Regions from separate parts of the Serratia sp. OS31 genome, predicted to be linked through region 3. Evidence: predicted binding sites of a transcription regulator. Region 3 holds the regulator's gene; each other region holds the start of a gene.
What was found. The regulator PhoB, encoded in region 3, activates phosphate uptake and scavenging genes when phosphate is short. The targets are predictions, from matches to a motif close to CTGTCATAAAACTGNCNNAT.

Region 1 (7,757 bases), on a different contig from region 3:
GCGATGCGGTAAAAGGCAGCGACAAAGAAGATCGCATCGGGCCGTTGCGCGGCATGCAAAAAGGCATGATCACCCAGGCACAAATGAAGCGCGCGCTGGTGGTGACGGTAGTGTTGATCGCGATTGCCGGCTGTTCATTGATCGCCGTGGCCTGCGAACAACCCAGCGACGTGGTGGGCTTCCTGGTGCTGGGCGGGCTGTCTATCGTCGCCGCCATTACCTATACCGTCGGCACCAAACCCTATGGCTATCTGGGGCTGGGTGACATTTCGGTGCTGGTGTTCTTCGGCTGGCTGAGCGTGGCGGGCACCTACTACCTGCAAACCCATGCGTTCGACAGTATTGTGATGTTACCGGCCACGGCCTGCGGCCTGCTGGCCACCGCAGTGCTGAACATCAATAATTTGCGCGATATCGAAAGCGACCGCGCCAACGGCAAAAATACCCTGGCGGTACGCCTTGGGCCACAGAATGCACGCTATTACCACGTGGCGCTGCTGATCGGTGCAGTAGCCTGCTTCGCGCTGTTCACGCTGCTTAACCTGCATAGCCCGTGGGGCTGGCTGTTTGCCCTGGCTATCCCGTTACTGGTGCGCCACGGTCTGCGCGTGTTACGCGATCCAACGCCGTCAGGCATGCGCCCAATGCTGGAACATATGGTCAAAGCGGCGCTGTTGGCCAACGTGTTGTTCGCGATTGGCGTGGTGCTCAGTTAGCCATCGAACTGATGATTTTGCCAACAGGGCGGATAAAGGGATATACTGATTATTCCAGCGGCAAACAGACGTAAAATCCTATGAAATACGATACTTCCGAACTTTGCGACATCTATCATGAAGAGGTAAACGTTGTTGAGCCTCTATTCTCCAATTTTGGCGGGCGTACTTCATTTGGCGGGCAAATCACTACGGTGAAATGCTTTGAGGATAACGGCCTGTTATTCGAGCTGCTTGAAGAAAACGGTCGCGGCCGTGTTCTGGTGATTGATGGCGGTGGTTCGGTACGCCGCGCCCTGATCAACGCAGAACTGGCTCGCCTGGCAACCCAGAACGAATGGGAAGGCATCGTGGTTTACGGTGCGGTACGCCAGGTGGACGATCTGGAAGAACTGGATATCGGCATTCAGGCGATGGCGGCCATTCCGGTCGGCGCCGCCAGTGAAAGCATCGGCGAAAGCGACATCCGCGTAAACTTTGGCGGCGTGACCTTCTTCTCCGGCGATCATCTGTATGCCGACAACACCGGTATTATTCTGTCCGAAGACCCACTCGATATCGAGTAATCTGCAGACATGAAAAAGGGCGCCTCAGGCGCCCTTTTCGATCGTGCAATACGGAATCAGACTTCTTCCATTTTGCCCAACAGCGCGCGCAGGCGGTCTTGCCATACGTGCTGCTCTTCTTTCAGTTGCTGGTTCTCGCGTACCAGCGATTCCTGGTTGCCGGAGGCAGCCTGAACTTCCTGAGACAGAGTATTGTTTTTTTCTTTCAGCTCTTCAATTTCCATCTGCAGCAGGGTGATGGTATCGATCGCCTGCTGAACTTTTGATTCCAATTTCTCAAATACTTCAAATGACATTCTTCAGTCCCCTCATGATAGCAAGGCGTACATCTATAGGTAACGGCCGCAACTCGGGTTGCAACTGCTGCGAATATGCATCGCGCCAAGTGACACACGCTTTTATTGAAAATAACGCGCCTGTCTCGATAAAACGCTTCTTTCGATAAAAACGATTGTAAGTAGCCTGTCCCCGGCTGTCTAGCAACATCCGGCTCATCGCGCAGTCTGTTGCAATTTTCCTGCCCCCACCATCAGCAAAAACCGAAAATGCCTCTCGGTCATAAATTGATTTGTTAACAGTCGGGGATAAAAGCACTGGTCAGATCACAGTTTTATGGAGCAGAAAGAACACAAAACGACGCGAATTCGCTCAATTTTATGACGAAGCACACACATTTTGATTTCGCTATTTCTCGTTTATGTTCGTTAACGATAAATTTACATCACGTCCTCAATTAATAATTGGACGAGATGAAAAAAACTGTACCCCTAGGACGGATCGATACACCTTCCGAGCCTATAAACCTATAACCGCCGTTTTGCAGGACAACAACATTATGAGCCAAACCACCAGTCCGACCCTAAAAGGCCAGTGCATCGCTGAGTTCCTCGGCACCGGTCTGTTGATCTTTTTTGGCGTAGGCTGCGTTGCCGCGCTGAAACTGGCAGGTGCCAGCTTCGGCCAATGGGAAATCAGTATCATTTGGGGCCTGGGCGTCGCCATGGCCATTTATCTGACCGCTGCCATCTCCGGTGCGCACCTCAACCCGGCCGTGACCATCGCGCTGTGGTTGTTCGCCTGCTTTGACGGACGCAAAGTACTGCCTTACATTGTCGCGCAGATCGCCGGAGCCTTCTGTGCAGCAGCCCTGGTCTACGGGTTGTACTACAACCTGTTCTTCGATTTCGAAGCAGCCAATCATATGGTACGCGGCAGCGACGAAAGCCTGGCCCTGGCCGGCATCTTCTCTACCTACCCGAATGCGCACATTTCCGTTGGCCAGGCGTTCCTGGTTGAAACGGTGATTACCGCGATCCTGATGTGTCTGATCCTGGCGCTGACCGATGATGGCAACGGCATCCCGCGCGGCCCGCTGGCCCCGCTGTTGATCGGTATTCTGATTGCCGTGATCGGCGCCTCTATGGGACCATTGACCGGCTTTGCGCTGAACCCGGCGCGTGACTTCGGTCCGAAAATGTTCGCTTATCTGGCCGGCTGGGGCAAAGTGGCCTTCACCGGTGCACGTGATATTCCGTACTTCCTGGTGCCAATCTTTGGTCCAATCATCGGTGCCTGCCTGGGTGCCTTCGGCTACCGCATGCTCATTGGCCGCAATCTGCCGTGTGACGTTTGTGTAGACGAAGAACAACCCGCCGCCAAGGCTCAGCAGCGTAAAGCGTGATTGGCACAGTTTTAAAACGGTTAACAACAGCAGGACTAAGATCATGACTGTAGAAAAAAAATACATTGTCGCTCTCGACCAGGGTACCACCAGTTCACGTGCCGTAGTGCTCGACCACGATGCCAACATTGTTGCGGTATCCCAGCGCGAGTTCACGCAGATTTACCCAAAAGCCGGCTGGGTTGAGCATGATCCGATGGAGATCTGGTCATCACAGAGCTCCACGCTGGTGGAAGTGCTGGCGAAAGCCGATATCAATTCCGATCAGATTGCCGGTATCGGCATCACCAACCAGCGTGAAACCACCATCGTCTGGGAAAAAGAGACCGGAAAACCGATTTACAACGCCATCGTCTGGCAATGCCGCCGCACCGCCGACATTTGCGAAAAGCTCAAGCGTGACGGCCTGGAAGAGTACATCCGTCACAACACCGGCCTGGTGGTTGACCCGTACTTCTCCGGCACCAAGGTAAAATGGATCCTCGACAACGTTGAAGGTGCCCGCGAACGCGCCAAACGCGGCGAGCTGCTGTTCGGTACCGTCGATACCTGGCTGGTGTGGAAAATGACCCAAGGGCGGGTGCATGTGACCGATTACACCAACGCCTCACGTACCATGATGTTCAACATCCATGAGCTGGATTGGGATGACCGCATGCTGGAAGCGCTGGATATCCCACGCGCTATGCTGCCGAAAGTCCGTCCTTCTTCTGAAGTGTATGGCCAGACCAACATTGGGGGTAAAGGCGGTACGCGTATTCCTATCGCCGGTATCGCCGGTGACCAACAGGCGGCGCTGTACGGCCAACTGTGTGTTCAACCGGGCATGGCGAAAAACACCTACGGCACCGGCTGCTTCCTGCTGATGAACACCGGCAAAGAAGCGGTACGCTCAAGCCATGGCCTGTTGACCACCATCGCCTGCGGCCCACGCGGCGAAGTGAACTACGCGCTGGAAGGTGCCGTGTTCATCGGCGGCGCTTCTATCCAGTGGCTGCGCGACGAACTGAAACTGATCAGCGATGCAGCCGACTCCGAGTACTTCGCCACCAAGGTGAAAGACAGCAACGGCGTGTACGTGGTTCCGGCCTTCACCGGCTTGGGCGCTCCTTACTGGGACCCGTATGCCCGTGGTGCGATCTTCGGCCTGACCCGCGGCGCGAACAGCAACCACATCATCCGTGCGACACTGGAATCCATTGCGTACCAGACGCGCGACGTGCTGGATGCCATGCAGGCAGACTCCAATACCCGCCTGCAATCGCTGCGTGTGGACGGTGGCGCGGTCGCCAACAACTTCCTGATGCAGTTCCAGTCCGACATCCTCGGTACTCGTGTCGAGCGTCCTGAAGTGCGTGAATCGACCGCGCTGGGTGCCGCATTCCTGGCAGGTCTGGCTATCGGTTACTGGAATGACCTGGATGAGGTGAAGAGCAAGGCGGTTATCGAACGCGAGTTCCGTCCAAGCATTGAAACCACCGAGCGTAACTTCCGTTACAGCGGCTGGAAAAAAGCGGTTGCCCGCGCACAAGCGTGGGAAGAGCACGACTAACGCTGTTTTGCTTTGTTAACCTGATAACGCGCTGCCTTCGGGCGGCGCGTTTTTTTGCCCCGCCCCCGCCGCCGCCCGCTGTGATAAACTTTGCCGATATTTTCTTCCTTTCTCACAGACAGGTTTTGCCATGAAACGTGAATTAGCCATCGAATTTTCCCGTGTTACCGAAGCCGCCGCGCTGGCGGGCTACAAATGGCTGGGACGCGGCGACAAGAACGCCGCCGACGGCGCGGCGGTCAACGCAATGCGCATTATGCTCAACAAAGTGGATATCGATGGCCGCATCGTGATCGGCGAAGGCGAAATTGATGAAGCACCGATGCTGTATATCGGCGAGCAGGTCGGCAGCGGTCAGGGCGATGCGGTGGATATCGCGGTCGATCCGATCGAAGGTACTCGCATGACCGCCATGGGCCAACCCAATGCATTGGCGGTACTGGCGGTCGGCGATCGCGGCACCTTCCTGAACGCGCCGGACATGTATATGGAAAAACTGGTGGTTGGCCCGGCGGCACGCGGCGCTATCGATCTTAACCTGCCGTTGGCGGAAAATCTGAATAAGGTGGCGGCCTGCCTGGGCAAACCGCTGACTCAACTGACCGTGGTCATTCTTGCCAAGCCGCGTCACGACGGCGTTATCGCCCAAATGCAACAGCTGGGCGTTCGGGTGTTCGCCATTCCTGACGGTGACGTGGCGGCCTCCATCCTGACCTGCATGCCGGACAGCGAAGTCGACGTGATGTACGGCATCGGCGGCGCGCCAGAAGGGGTGATTTCCGCCGCGGTGATCCGCGCATTGGACGGCGATATGCAGGCTCGCCTGCTGCCACGCCATCAGGTGAAAGGCGACAGCACCGAAAATCGCCGTATCGGCGAAGAAGAGTTGGCACGCTGCAAAGCGATGGGCATCGAAGCCGGCAAGGTGTTGGTATTGGATGAAATGGCGCGCAACGACAACGTTATTTTCTCTGCAACCGGCATCACCAAGGGCGATCTGTTGGAAGGCATCAGCAGTCAGGGAAATATGGCCACCACGGAAACCCTGCTTATCCGCGGCAAATCACGCACTATCCGCCGCATTCGTTCGACCCATTACCTGGATCGCAAAGACCCGGCGCTGCACGAATTCCTGCTGTAATGAAACAGGGCGCCGATTGGCGCCCTGCAAGTTTTATGCGGTATGACCCTGATGCTGCATTCGGTTCGACAGCGGCCACCAGCACAGCAATATCAGCAGCGCCATGGCAAACATCAGCAGCCCGAGGCTGAACTGCCCGGTTTGCGGCAGCATGGCGGAAAGCCAGGTCGCCAGGCCAGACCCCATATTCTGCATACCACCGACCAATGCTCCCGCCGCGCCGGCCAGATAGGGGAACGGCTCCATCGCACCGGTGGTGGCCAGCGGGAACATCATTCCCGCGCCGAAGAAGAACAGCGCAGCCGGCACAATCAGCGTCCAGATGTTCATCACCCCAAACCAGCCCGGGATCCACATCATCAGCCCCGCCAACAGGCAGCTGATAACCGAATGCCACACCAGCGTGTGGAAGGTCTTACCGTCACGACCGGCATACCAGGCACCAAAGAACGCCGCCGGGATCGGCAGTATAAACAGGAGACTGACGGTCAGACCACTCAGGCCCAGCACGCCGCCCATCAACACGCCACAGCTGGCTTCAAAGACGGCGATCCCCGCCAGCGCACCGATCAGCATGACCAGATAACAACTGAACGTGCCGTCAGTCAGCAGCTTGCGGAAACTTGCCAGCATGCGCCGTTTTTCGGTTTGCTGCGGCCGGGTTTCCGGCAGCCAGCGGAACATGGCAAAGGCCACGCCGGCACAGAGTATCAACAGGAAGGCATAACAGGCGCGCCAGCCAAAGACCATCGCCAAAGCCCCGCCGATGATCGGCGCCAGCAGCGGACTCACCAGAATGCCCATGTTAAGCAGGCTATTGGCATACCGCAGCGAGGTGCCGGCATACAGGTCACGCGGCATGGTACGTGCCATCACCCCCGCCACGCCGGTACCCATACCCTGAATGGCGCTGGCGGCAACCAGCATCGTCAGGCTGTTGGACAACAGCGCCCCCAGGGCCCCCATCAGAAAGATCATCATCCCGGCCAGGATCACCGGACGGCGGCCAATGCGGTCCGACAACGGGCCGTAAATCAGCTGCGAGAACCCGTAGGTCATCAGATACGCCGCCATCACGCGCTGCACTGCGCCGGAACGCACCGACAGATCCTTGGCAATGTCAGCAATAACAGGAACATAAATGGTTTGTGCCATCTGACCGACGGCCACTAACAGGGTAAGCATCACCAACAGGTGAAAGTTTTCTATTTTTCTCATTATCTTCGTTAACGTTTTAACTCGTCACAGCGTCCCGGTATGGCCCCACATTCAGCCAGAACGGCGAGCAGCCCTCTATGGCGGCATAAGCTAACAAATCTGATTTTTTTAGCGAGTTTCAGGCAGATATTGATCCACGTCACAGTGGCAGCAAAGGCAACCAGCCTCGTAAATTAAACTGTACGTCTACCGCTTAAGAGTTAAAAAGAGCAAACTTTCAGTAGTTTAGCTTTAGCATTTAATCGATAATTATTTTCATCATCTTGAAATAAAATAACACCATAGGGATTTGGACAATGAAGACACCAGAGCTGATTTTATTGCAGTTAAAAACCCTGGGGCCACACTCCGCCAAAATGCTGGCCGAGCGTTTGGATATCACCCCCATGGGCATCCGTCAGCATCTGCAATCCCTGGAAAAACGTGAGCTGGTTTGTTACGAGGAAGCGCGCACCAAAGTGGGCCGTCCGACACGCTACTGGTCGCTGACCCATGAGGGGCACAGCCGGTTCGCCGATGGCCACGATACTTTGGCGACGGCGTTGTTGGAGTCCGCCCATCAGCTGTTTGGCACTGAAGCGGTTGAACAGTTACTCAGTGCGCGCGAAGAGAAACTTTATCAGCGCTATGCCGAAGAGCTGTCGGAAGAGACCTGCCATCAGGCCAAACTCGCCCGGTTGGTGCGCCTGCGGCAACACGATGGCTACATGGCCGAACTGCTTGAGCATCCGCAAGGCGTGCTGCTGGTGGAAAACCACTGCCCCATCGGCGTAGCGGCCACCGCCTGCAGCAGCCTGTGCAACTCGGAGCTGCAACTGTTTCACCGCCTGTTTGGCCACGGCTATCGCATAGAGCGTACTGCGCATGCTATTTCCGGCTCACG
Region 2 (7,757 bases), on a different contig from region 3:
CACCAGCACGCCGATAATCAGCATTACGTGGCTGAAAATGTCCAGCCCGCGTCGGTTCTCTATCATTGGTAACGCACCTTACGTTCGACAAAACGGAACTGGATCACCGTCAGGCCAATCACCAGCAACATCAGGATCACCGACTGTGCCGCAGAGCTGGACAGATCCAGACCGGCAAAGCCTTCGCGGTAAATCTTGTAGATCAGCGTGGTGGTGGACTGTACCGGTCCGCCGCCGGTCGCGGCATCGATCACCGGGAAGGTATCGAAGAAGGCGTACACCAGATTCACCACCAGCAGGAAGAAGCTGACCGGCGTGATTAACGGCAGCACCAGATTAAAGAAACGCCGTACCGGGCCAGCACCGTCAATGGCCGCCGCCTCAACCAGAGAACGTGGAATAGACTGCAGCGCAGCCAGGAAAAACAGGAAGTTATAGCTGATTTGCTGCCATACCGAGGCCAACACTACCAGGAACATCGCCTGTCCGCTGTTTTGCGCATGGTTCCAGTTGTAGCCCAGTCCGTTGAGGAAATGGGTAATCAGCCCCAGGCCGGGGTTGAACAGGAAAATCCACAGCACCGCCGCCACCGCGGGCGCCACGGCGTAAGGCAGGATCATCAGCGTTTGGTAGATCCGGCTGCCGCGCAGCACGTAATCCACTAACGCGGCGAAGAACAACGACACGACCAGCCCGATACCCGCCACCAGGAAACTGAAAATCAGCGTGGTGTAAAACGAGTCCAGGTAGTAAGGGTCGTGGAACAGTTGGGTAAAGTTGTCCAGCCCGACAAACTGGCTGGACAGGCCGAACGGATCGAGGCTTTGCACCGAATACCACAGCGCCTCACCGGCAGGCCACAGAAAGAAGATTGCGGTGATCAGCAACTGCGGCAGCACCAGAACATAGGGCAGCCAACTGCAGCCGAAACCGGGACGGGAAGATGACATAGGGGTTAACCGTTTTCAGGTACTGAAATATGACCGTGGAAGTACGGGCTCAGCATGCTGAGCCCGTACTTCTGCTGGGGCACAATAAATTGCGCCCTTAACACAGGCTTACTTGGTCGAGGACTCGAAGCGACGCAGCAACACATCACCGCGCTGTACGGCGGCATCCAATGCCTGCTGTGGCGTTTTCTTACCGGTCCACACGCCCTCCAGCTCTTCATCCACGACGGTGCGGATTTGCGGCATATTGCCCAAACGCAGCCCCTTGGTGAACGGCAATGGCGGCTTGTTCAGCATTTGACGCGTCGCCACGTCCGCCCCTGGATTCTTGTCATAGAACCCCTGTTGTTTGGTCAGGTCGTACGCTGCCGTGGTGATCGGCAGATAGCCGGTCTTCTGGTGCCACTCGGCGGCGATCTCCGGCTGTGCCAGATACTGCAGGAACTCGGCTACGCCTTTATAGGTGGCGGCATCTTTGCCGTTCATCACCCACAGGCTGGCGCCACCGATAATGGCGTTCTGCGGCGCATTTTTGGCATCGGCGTCATACGGCATCATGCCCACGCCATAGTTGAATTTGGCGTAATGCTTGATGTCCGCCAACGAGCCGGATGAAGCGGTAGTAATGGCACAGTCACCGCTGTAGAACTTCTCGGTGGATTCGTCTTTACGGCCGAAATAGGTGAAGTCACCTTTTTTGTTCATCTCTTCCAGCAGTTGGATATGCTTGACCTGCAACGGCTTGTTGAACTCCAGCTTGGCGCTCGCGCCACCAAAACCATTGTTCTCTGTGGCGAATGGCACACCGTGCCAGGCACTGAAGTTCTCCAGTTGGATCCAACCCTGCCAGCCACTGGCATAGCCGCATTTCATGCCGGCTTCACGCAGTTTGGCGGTGTCCGCCGCCAGCTCCTGCCAGGTTTTTGGCGGCTGGTCCGGGTTCAAGCCGGCTTTCTTGAAGGCATCTTTGTTGTAATACAGCACCGGGGTGGAGCTGCTGAACGGCTGCGACAGCAGGTGCCCGCTTTTGTTGTCGGTGTAGTAACCGGACACCGTAGGCACGAATACCGATTCGTCGAAACTGATGCCCGCGTCTTTAAACACTTCATACACCGGCTTGATCGCCTTGCTGGCCATCATGGTGGCGGTACCCACTTCATACACCTGCAGGATCGCCGGCGCTTTACCGGAGCGGTAAGCCGCGATGCCCGCCGCCAGGCTCTGTTCGTAGTTGCCTTTATAAACCGGAACAATTTTGACGTCGGTGTGCGACTGGTTAAAGCGGTCCGCCAGGGAGTCCACTTCTTTACCCAGTTCGCCCTCCATCGAATGCCAGAACGGGATCTCGGTCGCCGCCAGTGCCTGAGTGCTGACCACCAGGGTCAACGCGACGCACAGCGTGGTTTTGCGAATAGCGTAGGTGAGCATGCCTAACTCCTGAAAAAAGCTGGTGTAATAAGCGCGTGTGCGAAAAGAATCAATTCTTGTTCGGAAGTGTTCCCCTATAGCTTTCAAGTCGCGGCTAGACGGCAACCTGATGGATCCCTTGGAGCTTAGATAACTAAGTGACAGGGAAACATCAGGGCAGGCAACAACGCTGCGGCTTGAAAGATGACGGGGATAACATGCCATGCTCGGATGACAGAAATATAACTGTCAGGTGACAGCCAGATGACGGAAGGGTGAAGTGCAGATTGCGGTTTGATGTCGGCGACGGAGAACCTTCCCCGCCGCCGTGAGGATTACAGTGAACGACGCAGCCGAGCGACCGCTTCCTGCATTTGCTGTTCAGTGGCAGTGGCGAAAGACAGGCGGAAAGTCGAACGATCCGGGTTGTCGGAGAAGAAGTACTCTCCTGGCACAAACACCACGCCCTGCTGCAGGGTGGTTTTCAGCCATTCGGTGGCGTTGAACGGCTGACGGAAACGCGCCCACAGGAACATGCCGCCTTTTGGCATATCGAAGCTGATATGGTCACCCAGCTCTTTTTCCACCAGTCCGGCGAGGATCTCGCCTTTTTGTTTGTAAGCCGCGCGGATCTTTTCGATCTGCGCCGGCAGGCGACCCAGCCCCAGGTAACACTCTACGATGCTTTGCGACAATGCGCTGGCATGCAGATCCGCCGCCTGCTTGATGATCGCCACTTTATGCAGCAAAAACGGCGGCAGGATAGCCCAGCCCAAACGTAAGCCCGGAGCCAGGATCTTGGAGAAGGTCGAGGTATAGATAATATTATCGGTATGGCCCAGCACCTGCTGTGAAACCTGGTGCAGCGTCGCGTTACGCTCGTCGGTAAAACGCAGTTCACCGTACGGGTCATCCTCGATGATCAGGAAATTGTGCTCGGCCGCCAGCTTGACCAACATTTCGCGACGCGAGGCGCTCAGGGTAATGCCGCTTGGGTTGCCGAAGTTCGGCACCACATACACACCCTTGATGCGCTGCGTTTTCAACAGCTCGGCCAGTTCTTCGACCACCATGCCATCACTGTCGGACGATACCGACATGATGTTGGCTTCCGCCAGTTCCAGCGTCTGCAATGCCGCCAGGTAGGTCGGACGCTCCACCACAAACACGTCGCCCGGATTCACGATGGCGCGCATCACCAGATCCAGCGCCTGCTGGGAACCGGCCGTGACCATCACTTCATCGGCGGTGGCGGTGACGCCGCGTTCGGCACACAGCTCGCAGATGCGTTCACGCAGCACCGGGCTGCCTTCGGTCAGACCGTACTGAAAAGCGCTTTTCGGCTGTTCGGTGATCGCCTGATGAGTGGCGATGCTCAGCCCTTCGAAATCAAACAGGGCATCAGAGGGGATGCCGCCCGCCAGCGAAATGACGTTTTCCATCTTACTGTGCTTGAGCAATTCACGGATTGCCGAGCTTTTTACTTTTACGATGCGCTGCGCGAGTAACCCTTCTGTGTTCATTTCTTATTCTTCTCGTAATCGTTAAAAATGTTGTAGGGGTCCGATACGCTGCGCCCGAGTCGCTCGGGGCGAAGATATTCGCCCCCTACCGCTTCGACGGGTATTTCAACCGCCCAGATACGCCGACCTCACTGCTTCGTTTGCTAACAATTCGGCCCCCGTATCTTCCAACACCACGCGCCCGTTTTCCAGTACATAACCGCGATCGGCCAGTTTCAGCGCCTGATTGGCGTTTTGTTCGACCAGGAAGATGGTCATACCCTCTTCACGCAGCTGTTGAATGATGTCAAAAATCTGCTGAATGATGATCGGCGCCAGCCCCAGAGAGGGCTCATCGAGCAGCAGCAGCTTCGGCTGGCTCATCAGTGCACGGCCTATCGCCAACATCTGTTGCTCACCGCCGGACATGGTACCCGAACGCTGTGTACGGCGTTCCAGCAGGCGCGGAAACAGACCGAACACCCTTTCGATGCGCTGTTGATATTGGTGACGGTCGGCAAAGAAACCGCCCATCGCCAGGTTCTCTTCCACCGTCATGCGCGAGAATACCCGCCGGCCTTCCGGCACGATCGCCACCGCCTCGCGCATAATGCGCGAAGTCTGCCACTGGGTAATGTCCTGATCGAGAAAGGTGATGCTGCCTTCGCTGGCGCGGGGTTCACCGCACAGCGTGCCAAGCAGCGTGGTTTTACCGGCGCCGTTAGCGCCGATCAGAGTGACAATCTCGCCCTGTTTTATGTTCAGGCTAACCTGATGCAGCGCCTGGATTTTGCCGTAATGGGCGGATACCTGATTAAATGACAACATAAATTATTCGCCCAGATAGGCCCGGATCACGTCCGGGTTGTTACGGATTTCTGCCGGGGTGCCCTGCGCCAACGGCGTGCCCTGGTTCACCACGTAGATACGATCGGAGATGCCCATCACCAGCTTCATGTCGTGCTCAATCAACAGCACCGACACCTTATGCTGATTGCGCAGCTCGACGATCAGGTGATCCAGCTCGTCGGTTTCCTTCGGGTTCAGGCCCGCCGCCGGCTCGTCCAGCATCAGTAATTCCGGCCGGGTGACCATGCAACGCGCAATCTCCAACCGCCGCTGTTGACCGTAAGCCAGATTACCCGCCGAACGGTTCGCCATCTCCAGCAGGCCAACCCGTTGTAACCAAACCGAGGCGCGCTCCAGCGCATCGGCTTCGGCACGGCGGAAGGCCGGCGTTTTCAGCAGCCCGGCGAACACGCCGCTTTTCAGATGCTGATGCTGTGCGACCAACAGGTTTTCGATCACCGTCATCTCGCGAAACAGCCGTACGTGCTGGAAAGTCCGCACCACGCCCATCCGGGCGATGGCCTGGCCGGGCAGCCCTTCCAGATGGCGCTCGCGCAGTTTGATGGTCCCGCTGGTCGGACGGTAAAAGCCGGTCAGGCAGTTAAACACCGTGGTTTTTCCGGCACCGTTCGGGCCGATCAACGAAACAATCTCGCCCTCGTTCAGCGTCAGCGCCACGTTATTGACCGCCAGCAGGCCGCCGAAGCGCATCGACAGCCCTTCGACCTTCAACAAAGGTTGCATGCTCATGCTTGCTCCCCCTTGCCTGCCTGGATATCCGCCGCCTTCAGTTTTAGCTGTGGCCGCTTCATCGGCAGCAGCCCCTGCGGCCGCCAAATCATCATCAATACCATTAAGGCACCCAGCAACAGCATGCTGTATTCGTTCAGGTCACGCATCAGTTCGCGCGACACCACCAGCAGGATCGCCGCCAGGATCACGGCGAACTGCGATCCCATGCCGCCCAAGACCACGATCGCCAACACGAAGGCCGACTCGACAAAGGTGAAGGATTCCGGGCTGACGAAGCCCTGGCGCGCAGCGAACAGCGTACCGGCAAAACCGGCGAAGGCAGCGCTGATGGTAAAAGCGGTCAGTTTGATTCTGGTCGGATTAAGCCCCAGCGAACGGCAGGCGATTTCATCTTCACGTAAGGCTTCCCAGGCACGGCCCAACGGCATGCGCAGCAGGCGGTTGATCACAAACAGCGTCAGTACCACCAGCAACAACGCCACCAGGTACAAAAAGACAATGCGATCGCTCGGATCATATTTCAGGCCAAAGAAGTTATGGAAGGTGTCCCAGCCGCCGTCACGCGCGCTGCGGTTGAACTCCAGGCCGAAAAAGGTCGGTTTCGGGATCTGGCTGATGCCGTTCGGCCCGCCGGTGATCTCGGTATTGTTCAACAACAGGATGCGCACGATCTCACCGAACCCCAGCGTGACAATCGCCAGATAATCGCCGCGCAGGCGCAGCACCGGGAATCCGAGCAGAAAACCAAAGAGGGCGGTGACCATACCCGCCAGCGGCAGGCTCTCCCAGAAACCCAGGCCGTAATAATGGTTCAGCAGTGCGTAAGTGTAAGCGCCAATCGCATAGAAACCGCCGTAGCCCAACACCAGCAAACCGGACAGCCCCACCACTACGTTCAGGCCCAGGCCCAACATCACGTAGATCAACGTCAGCGTGGCGATATCCACCGAGCCGCGTGAGACCAGAAACGGCCAGGCAACCGCGGCGATAATGATTGCTGCGGCCAACAGCTTCTGCCGGGCGGTCGTGCCATCGAAGCTCGGTAATACCCAGGCCGGGCCGGAGATTTTTTTCAGCCCGTGCTGCATCAGCGGGCGCAGCAGTTGGAAGAAAAACACGATGACGCAGCCGATGCCGATCCACATCCAGCGCACTTCCGCCGCGCCGTGCACCACCAGTTTGGTGCCGTCCAGGCTCAGCTGCATGCCCATCAGGAATGAAGCCATCACAAACAGCACCAGGGTGGCGATCAGCGCGTTGAGCAAATTGAGTTTCATACCTTCTCAACCTCCGGACGCCCAAGGATGCCGGTTGGCATGATCAGCAGCACCACAATCAGCAGCGCGAACGACACCACGTCTTTATATTCGGTGCTCAGGTAAGCCGAAGTCAGCGCTTCCGCCACCCCCAGGACCAGGCCGCCAATCATCGCGCCGGGGATGCTGCCGATGCCGCCCAGCACCGCCGCGGTGAAGGCCTTCATGCCGGCCATAAAGCCAATATAGGGGTTAATCACTCCGTAGAATTGCCCGAGCAGTACGCCGGCGACCGCCGCCATCACCGCGCCGATGACAAAGGTCAGCGAGATCACCCGGTCGGTATTGATGCCCAGCAGGCTGGCCATCTTCAAATCCTCCGCACAGGCGCGGCAGGCGCGGCCCATGCGTGAATAGCGAATAAACATCGTCAACGCCAGCATCGCCAGGAAGGTAACGCCCCAGATGATCAATTGCATGGTGCTGATGGTGGCGGCAAAGCCGTTGCTTTCCCCCAGTACCCATTGCCCGGTGACCAGGCTTGGCAACGCCAGGTCGCGCGACCCCTGGGTCAGGCTGACGTAGTTTTGCAGGAATATCGACATCCCTATGGCGGAAATCAGCGCGATCAGGCGTTTGGAACTGCGTACCGGCTTGTAGGCCACCCGCTCGATGCTCCAGCCGTAAGCGCTGGCGATCACGATCGATACCAGAAAAGCCGCGCCAATCAGCAGCCAACCGACGTCGATGCCGATCATCATCAGGGCGGCGATAACAATAAAGGAGACATAGCTGCCGATCATGTACACCTCGCCGTGGGCGAAGTTGATCATGCCGATGATGCCGTAGACCATGGTGTAACCGATGGCGATCAATGCATAGGTGCTGCCCAACGTGACGCCGTTGAACATTTGCTGCAGAAAATAGAGAACCTGCTCAGACATACTCTAACCCTTGGCTGCGCTTTTATAGCAAACCTGAACGCGGAGAGAAATTCAGGTAAAGGGGTGCGGGCCGGTAAGCCGGCCTGCGGGCGCAGC
Region 3 (7,757 bases):
GGAACGGAAATTACCGCGGCAAACGTGCAACCCGATGATCAGATCCTCAGGTTTGTCGGCGATCGCCGCGTTCAGCACATCGGCATAAATCCGCGCCAGAAGATCGGGATCCTCTCCACGCTCGCGGATCTGCCGCCGTTGATCGTCAGAGCACAGGTAGGCCCAGACGGTGTCGTCAAGCTGCAGATAGCGGCAACCGGCATCATAAAATGCCTTGATCGCGTCGCGGTAGGTCTGTGCCAGATCGTCAAAATAGGCGTTCAGATCCGGATAAACCTGGCTGTCGATGGCCTTGCGCCCGCCGCGAAAATGCAGCACGCTCGGGCTGGGAATGGTCATCTTCGGCACCACATCACCGGCGATAGTCTTCAGAAAACGAAAGTCAGCTAGCATCGGATGTTGCGGGTTGAAGCCCAATTTGCCGACCACCTTAATGCTGCGCGCCCGCGTCTGTACGCCGTTAAACTGGATCCCCTGCTCCGCGTCATAACCTTCCACGCCGTCCAGCCCTTCCAAAAAGTCGAAGTGCCACCACGCCCGACGAAACTCCCCATCCGTCACGACCGCCAAACCGAGATCTTTCTGTTTTGCCACCGCCAGACGGATCTGTTGGTCTTCAACCTCCCGTAACTGAACGGCATCAATCTCGCCCTGCAGAAACTGTTGGCGAGCGGTTTTCAGCGCCGCAGGGCGTAACAAACTGCCGACAACGTCAGCGTGAAAGGCAGAATTGCAATCGCACATAATATAACTCCCGCTAGCCGGCAAAAGCTCGGGCCTTTACCTCAGTGATTTACAATGTGAACTATTACGTCGGGTTACAAAGTGGACTTCCAGACGTCTAGATGACTTATATTCAGCATGCTGTCACGTCGACTGCCGGGCGGCAATGGAAGAATTTTCACGGGAGATGAAAGAAATTCATGTTGGGCACCCAGGGTGCCCAGAGGCCAGTTTATTGCAGGCCCAGCGCCAGGCGGGTTTTCTGCAGAGTCTCTGGCGGCAGCGGCAGATAGCCGTCGTGATTGACCAGATTTTGCCCGGTATCCGACAGCACGCGATCGAGAAATGCCGCCGTCAGCGGTTCCAGTTGCTGGTTAGGCGCCTTATTGATGTAAATATACAGATAGCGCGACAACGGATAGCTGCCGTTGCGCACGTTGGCGTCATTGGGGGTGACGTAGTTTTCGCCGAATTCCGCCAACGGCAGCAGCCGCACGCCGCTGGCGCGAAAACCGATGCTGGCGTAGCCGATACTGTTCAACGAACCGGCCACCGCCTGCACCACCGAAGCCGACCCCGGCAGTTCATTGACGCGCGGCATGAAATCACCGCCACACAGCGCACGCAGCTTGAAATAACCGTAGGTGCCGGAGGCTGAATTACGTCCAAAACGTTGCAACGCACGCTGTTGCCAATCACCGGTCAGCCCCAGCTCCCCCCACCGGGTCAAAGGCTGGCTTTCGCCACAGCGCAGGGTCGCGGAGAAAATTCGGTCGAGCTGCTGCAGGTTAAGACCGCGCAGCGGATTGTCCTGATGCACCAGCACCACCAGCGCATCGACCGCGACCGGTACCGCCAACGGCGCATAACCGTAACGGTGCTCGAATGCAGAGACTTCCGCGGCCTTCATCGGCCGACTCATCGGGCCGAGCTGAGCGGCACCCGCCGCCAATGCGGTTGGCGCCGTCGAAGAACCGGCGGCCTGGATCTGCAGGTTAACGTTGGGATAATGCTGGCTGAAGTCCTGCGCCCACAGCGCCATCAGATTCGCCAGCGTATCGGAGCCGACGCTGGACAGGTTGCCGGACAGCATGCCATCCGGCTGCGCCAGCGCGCCTCGGCTTGCCAATAGCGCCAGGCAAAGCAACAGCCCTCGGGTGATTCGGATCATGCCAGCCTCTCGCGTTAATTTTTCACCGCATTCTCTGACAAAGCTGCGGGAACAATCAACCGGTTAGGCAAGGTAAAGATAAATCGGGTGCCGATGCCCTGCTCGCTGAGGATCTCCAGCCGCGCATCGTGGTGGCTGAGCGCATGCTTGACGATCGCCAACCCCAGCCCACTGCCGCCGGTCTGGCGTGAACGGGCTTTGTCGACGCGGTAGAAGCGTTCGGTCAAACGGGGAATATGTTCGGCCGCGATGCCCGGCCCATTATCACTGACCTGAAACTGCGCGCCGCTTGGCGTCTGCTGCCAGCTGACCTCAATATTAGTGCCTTTCGGCGTATGATTGACGGCGTTATACACCAGATTCGACACCGCACTGCGAAGTTGGTCATCGTTACCGAACACTTTCAACTGCTCATTCACCCGGAAGGTGATTTCGTGGTTGCCGCCGCTCAGCGATTGCGCCTCACGTTGTAACACCCGCAGCATCAGGGGGATATCAACCCGCTCGTTCATTTCAACGTTAGGCGCCGCCTCGATGCGCGACAGCGTCAGCAGTTGCTTGACCAGTCCGTCCATGCGGCGAGTCTGCTCCTGCATGGTGCCCAACGCCTTACCGCGCAGCGAACCATCCAGCTCTTCGTCGCTCATCATTTCCAGGTAACCCTGCAATACCGTTAGCGGCGTGCGCAGCTCGTGACTGACGTTAGCGAAGAAGTTGCGCCGAGCCCCTTCCAGTTGACGCATCTGGGTCACATCGCGGGCCACCATCAATAATTGCCCTTCAGAGTAGGGCATCACACGAAATTCGACGTAATGCTCGTTATTCAGCTGCAGCGTCAAGGGGCGGGAGAACTCCTGCTGTTGCAGATAGTGACTGAACTCCGGATAACGCAGCAGGTTAAGGATGTGCTGACCATTGTCTTCCGGCCAGCGGAAACCCAGCAAATGCTGCGCCAGCCCGTTGCACCAAAAGATATTGCCTTCGACGGTGGTCATCACCACCGCATCGGGCAGCGATTCCGCTCCGCTGCGGAAGCGTTTGATCAACAGCGCCAACTCACGGCGTCGACGGCGGTTCCGTTGCTGCATCTGATACAGACCGTAAAACAGCGGTTCCCAGCTCCAGCGACCCGGCGGCGGCGTCATGCTGCGGTCAACCCACAGCCAGTGGGAAAGTTTAAGTTGGTTGTAGAAATTCCATGCCAACGCCGCCAGCACGGAGGCCAGCAGCAACCAGGGCAGATAACCGAAAATCAGCCCCAGCAGTAAGGCAGGCAGGCAGAAAAGGGCCAGCTCCAGGGCCAGCCTCTTCCAGGATAGACGTTCTAACACGGCATATTCTCCAGCGCGGCGCGATCAGTAGCGCGTTGAGAATCGGTAGCCGGTGCCCCGAACGGTTTGAACCATTTTGTCATGACCACTGGTCTCTAACGCCTTACGGAGCCGACGGATGTGCACGTCAACGGTGCGGTCTTCCACATAAACGTTAGTGCCCCAGACGTGATTAAGCAACTGCTCACGGCTATAAACGCGTTCCGGATGGGTCATAAAGAAGTGCAACAGCTTGAACTCGGTCGGCCCCATATCCAGCGCTTGTTCATTAGCCATCACGCGGTGTGAGGAAGGGTCCAGGCTCAGCCCTTGCATTTCAATCACTTCTTCCACCGCCATCGGTGAAATACGGCGCATTACCGCCTTGATGCGCGCCACCAGCTCCTTCGGTGAGAAAGGTTTGGTGATGTAATCATCCGCCCCGACCTCCAGGCCGCGCACCCGGTCTTCTTCTTCACCGCGCGCGGTCAGCATCATCACCGGAATGTCACGGGTCAGGGCTTCACGCTTCATATGTTTAATAAACTGAATGCCGGATCCCCCGGGTAACATCCAGTCGAGCAACACTAAATCAGGGAACGGCTCAGACAGGCGCGTCACGGCGCTGTCATAATCCTCAGCTTCCAACGGTTGGTAACCATTCTGTTCCAACACAAAGCACACCATCTCACGGATCGGCGCTTCGTCTTCCACCACCAGTATGCGTCTTGCCATCGTCAATCCTGCCAATGTGTTAGCGATCACAGTTGATTGCGGGCGCCATTATGCGTCAGTTTTGTGACAGATTTATGAAATAAATAGCCATGAAAAAAACGGGCTGTTATGGGCAGTAAGCATAGCGGTTATTTCTAATCACACAGAAACATCATATTCCCTTTATAATCACCGCCATTACCCTATCGCCCCGGGAGTGTCATGCGCCTGATCCACACCTCTGACTGGCATCTTGGCCAGTACTTTTTCACCAAAAGCCGCGCCGCCGAGCATCAGGCCTTTCTGCGCTGGCTGATCGAACAGATCGAACAACACCAGGTGGACGCGCTGATCGTCGCCGGGGACCTGTTCGATACCGGCTCGCCGCCAAGCTACGCCCGCGAGCTGTATAACCGCTTCGTGGTGGAACTGCAGCGCACCGGCTGCCAGTTGGTGGTGTTGGGCGGCAATCACGACTCCGTGGCAACCTTAAATGAATCGCGCGAATTGCTTTCCTGCCTGAATACCACCGTGATCGCCAATGCACAGAGCGAAATCGAACAACAGGTGCTGGTACTGAATCAACGCGACGGCCAACCGGGCGCCATATTGTGCGCCATTCCTTTTCTGCGGCCGCGCGATCTGCTCACCAGCCGCGCCGGTGAGTCCGGGGTGCAAAAACAGCAGGCGCTGCAAGAGTCTATCGCCGACCACTATCACACGCTGTACCAGGCCGCCTGTGCGCGCCGTGATACGTTGGGCTTGCCGCTGCCCATCGTCGCTACCGGCCATCTGACCACCGTCGGCGTAACGACCTCCGATTCGGTGCGCGACATCTATATTGGTACGCTGGACGCCTTCCCCGCCCAGGCCTTCCCCCCGGCAGATTACATCGCGCTGGGGCATATTCATCGCGCGCAAAACGTCGCCAAATCTGAGCATATTCGCTACAGCGGCTCCCCTATCCCGCTCAGTTTTGACGAGCTGGGCAAGGCCAAAAGCGTGTTTATGGTGGATTTCGACGCGGGTGCCCTGCAGCAGGTCAGCGCATTGGAGATCCCAACCTTCCAGCCGATGCAGCTCATTAAGGGAGATTTGGCACAGATCGAGCAACAATTACGGCTGTTTGCCGATTATCAGGGTGAATTACCCGTATGGCTGGATATCGAAGTGGCGACCCAAGATTACCTTAGCGACATTCAGCGTCGCATTCAGCTGCTGGCCGATCAACTGCCGGTAGAGGTCGTGCTGCTGCGCCGCAGCAAGGAGCAGCGTCGCCAGGCCATTGAGAAGCAAGACAAGGAAACGCTCAACGAGCTGAGCGTCAACGAAGTCTTCGAGCGGCGGTTGGCGCAGGAACCTGAAATGGCCGAAGCACGCAAACAGCGAATGAGTCAGATGTTCCAACAGGTCGTCGAAGCCGTACGGCACCAGGATCAGGAGCCGAACCAATGAAAATTCTCAGCCTGAGATTAAAAAACCTGAATTCGCTGCAGGGGGAATGGAAGATAGACTTCACCGCCGAGCCCTTCGCCAGCAACGGATTATTTGCCATCACCGGCCCTACCGGAGCGGGTAAAACCACCCTGCTGGACGCCATCTGTCTGGCACTGTACCACCAGACGCCGCGTCTGAATGTCACGCCAAGCCAAAATGAGCTGATGACCCGCCACACCGCCGAGTCGCTGGCGGAGGTCGAGTTTGAGGTTAAGGGCATCGGTTACCGCGCTTTCTGGAGCCAGCGCCGTGCCAAAAACTCCCCGGACGGCAACCTGCAGGCGCCGAAGGTGGAGCTGGCGTTGCGCGATGACGGCAAGATCCTGGCCGATAAAGTCCGCGACAAGCTGGATCTTACCGCCGCGATCACCGGGCTGGATTTCGGCCGCTTTACCAAATCGATGATGCTGTCCCAGGGGCAGTTCGCCGCCTTCCTGAATGCCGACGCCAATGATCGGGCCGAACTGCTGGAAGAGTTGACCGGCACCGAGATTTACGGCCAGCTTTCGGAACGTGTTTTCGAGCAGCACAAGCAGGCCAAAACCGATCTGGACGCGTTGCATCAGCGCGCCAGTGGCATTGAGTTGCTGAACGAGGAACAACACCAACAGCTGGAAAGCCAGCTCGTGGAGCTCAGTTCGCAGGAAAATGCCCTCGGTGAACAGACCCAGCGTCAGCAACGGGCGTTAAACTGGCTGCAGCAATGGCAACAGACGCGGCAGAAACAGCAGGAATACCAGCGTCAGTTGAGCGCCGTGCAACAAGAGCAGGCTGAGGCAGAACCGCAGTTGCAGCAGTTGGCGCGCAGCGAGCCTGCTGAGAAACTGCGCCCACTGCTCAACGAACGCAACCGCTGCCGCAACGATCAACAGGCGCTACAACAGCAGATTGCCCAGTTGACGCAGCAACAGGAGCAACAGCTTGCCCAAATGGCCCCGTTGCAGCAGGCAGTGGAACAAGCACGTGCGCAACTGCAGGCGCATGTCGAACACCAGCAGATCCAACAACGGCTGATCGACGAGCAGATCGTCCCGCTCGACCACCAGATAACCCAGTTGCAAAAAACGCAGACAGAACTGCAACAGGCCTGCGATGTCGCCACGCAACAGTACGCACAGCAACAAACGGAGCTGGAACAGCTCAAGGTTTTACGAGCCCGGCTCACCGCCCAGGCCGGACAGCATCAGGAACAGCTTAACGGCCTGACTGCCGCACTGGCAACGCAGCAACAGCAGCAAAATGCGCTGGAAGCCCAAGTCCCCTTAACAGGGCTGCGCCAACGTCAGACTGAGCTGGCCGAGCTGCGTCCGGTTCGTCAGCAATTATTTACCCTCTCCTCGCTGTTTGGCCAGGTCAGCGAACGTCTGGAACAGCAACGTAAGGAATTCACGGCCCGTCAGACCCAGCTCGGCGAACTTGAAAAACAGCTCGAAGAAACACGCCAGCAGTACAAACAGCAAAAAGCACATCAGACGGACGTAGAGAAAGCCCTTGAGCTGGAGCAACGCATCGTCAGCCTGGAGGCTGAACGCGCTCGCCTGCAAACCGGCGAACCTTGCCCACTGTGCGGATCTTCCGAACATCCGGCCATCGAACAGTATCAGGCGGTAAAACCCTCTGAGACAGCCCTGCGTTTGGCGGATATGCGTATCAAAACCGAGGCCTTATACACCCAGGGCACGGAGCTGCGCACCCGCTGCGAAAGCCTGAAAGAGCAACTGCAACGCCAGCAGCATCTTATCGGACAAGATGAACAACAGCTGGCTGCTCATCGTCAGCAATGGCAAACCCTCAGCACGCCTCTGGCGTTTGATTTTGATCTGCAGGACACCGCTCGCCTTAGCCAGTGGTTAAGCGACTGCGACAATGAGGAACGTCAGGCTCAGGCCAGTCTGCTGCAACACGAGCAGGCAGCCCAGGCGGTACAGCAGGCTAAAGATCGCTTGGCCGCACTGCAGGCACAGCAGCAACAGGCGCAGCAAGAAAAGGCGCGGCTGGACGAGCGTTTCAGCCTGCTGGAAAAAAGCCACGCAGAGGCCCAATCGCAGCAGCAACGCCTGCAGCAGCAGCGTCAGGAAGCAGAACTTGCCCTTGGCGAACAGCGTACGCAGCGGCTGGCACTGTTTGGCGAACGGCAAATCGTGCAGGTACGTGAACAGTTGCGCGCCCGGCTGACGGCCTGCGAACAGGCTGTACAACTGGCCGCAGAGCAATGGCAGAAGGCGCAGGAACAACGCGATCGTCTGAGCGGGCAACTTACCGGGTTGCAGCAACAGCTGTTGCACCTGACCGAACGGCTGCAACAGACTGAGCAAGATTGGCAGCAAGCGTTGTCCACCAGC

Region 1: a site for PhoB is predicted at 1,882-1,901, ahead of H5P17_RS14125 (MIP/aquaporin family protein). Genes of this name have one in related genera too.
Region 2: a site for PhoB is predicted at 2,598-2,617, ahead of ugpB (sn-glycerol-3-phosphate ABC transporter substrate-binding protein UgpB). Genes of this name have one in related genera too.

The regions. Positions count from the first base shown of each region.
Region 1 covers NZ_JACJFQ010000015.1:32,545-40,301, forward strand. The annotation lists gene H5P17_RS14110 (1,4-dihydroxy-2-naphthoate polyprenyltransferase) at 1-716, shown strand, start outside; gene rraA (ribonuclease E activity regulator RraA) at 797-1,282, shown strand; gene zapB (septal ring assembly protein ZapB) at 1,339-1,578, opposite strand; gene H5P17_RS14125 (MIP/aquaporin family protein) at 2,118-2,963, shown strand; gene glpK (glycerol kinase GlpK) at 3,007-4,515, shown strand; gene glpX (class II fructose-bisphosphatase) at 4,646-5,656, shown strand; gene emrD (multidrug efflux MFS transporter EmrD) at 5,690-6,874, opposite strand; gene H5P17_RS14145 (metalloregulator ArsR/SmtB family transcription factor) at 7,171-7,757, shown strand, end outside.
Region 2 covers NZ_JACJFQ010000009.1:131,013-138,769, reverse strand. The annotation lists gene ugpE (sn-glycerol-3-phosphate ABC transporter permease UgpE) at 1-66, opposite strand, end outside; gene ugpA (sn-glycerol-3-phosphate ABC transporter permease UgpA) at 63-950, opposite strand; gene ugpB (sn-glycerol-3-phosphate ABC transporter substrate-binding protein UgpB) at 1,059-2,378, opposite strand; gene H5P17_RS10470 (PLP-dependent aminotransferase family protein) at 2,693-3,880, opposite strand; gene livF (high-affinity branched-chain amino acid ABC transporter ATP-binding protein LivF) at 3,986-4,687, opposite strand; gene livG (high-affinity branched-chain amino acid ABC transporter ATP-binding protein LivG) at 4,691-5,458, opposite strand; gene H5P17_RS10455 (high-affinity branched-chain amino acid ABC transporter permease LivM) at 5,455-6,738, opposite strand; gene livH (high-affinity branched-chain amino acid ABC transporter permease LivH) at 6,735-7,661, opposite strand.
Region 3 covers NZ_JACJFQ010000004.1:75,806-83,562, reverse strand. The annotation lists gene H5P17_RS05395 (cobalamin-independent methionine synthase II family protein) at 1-744, opposite strand, end outside; gene H5P17_RS05390 (PstS family phosphate ABC transporter substrate-binding protein) at 956-1,894, opposite strand; gene phoR (phosphate regulon sensor histidine kinase PhoR) at 1,909-3,225, opposite strand; gene phoB (phosphate response regulator transcription factor PhoB) at 3,250-3,939, opposite strand; gene sbcD (exonuclease subunit SbcD) at 4,141-5,373, shown strand; gene sbcC (exonuclease subunit SbcC) at 5,370-7,757, shown strand, end outside.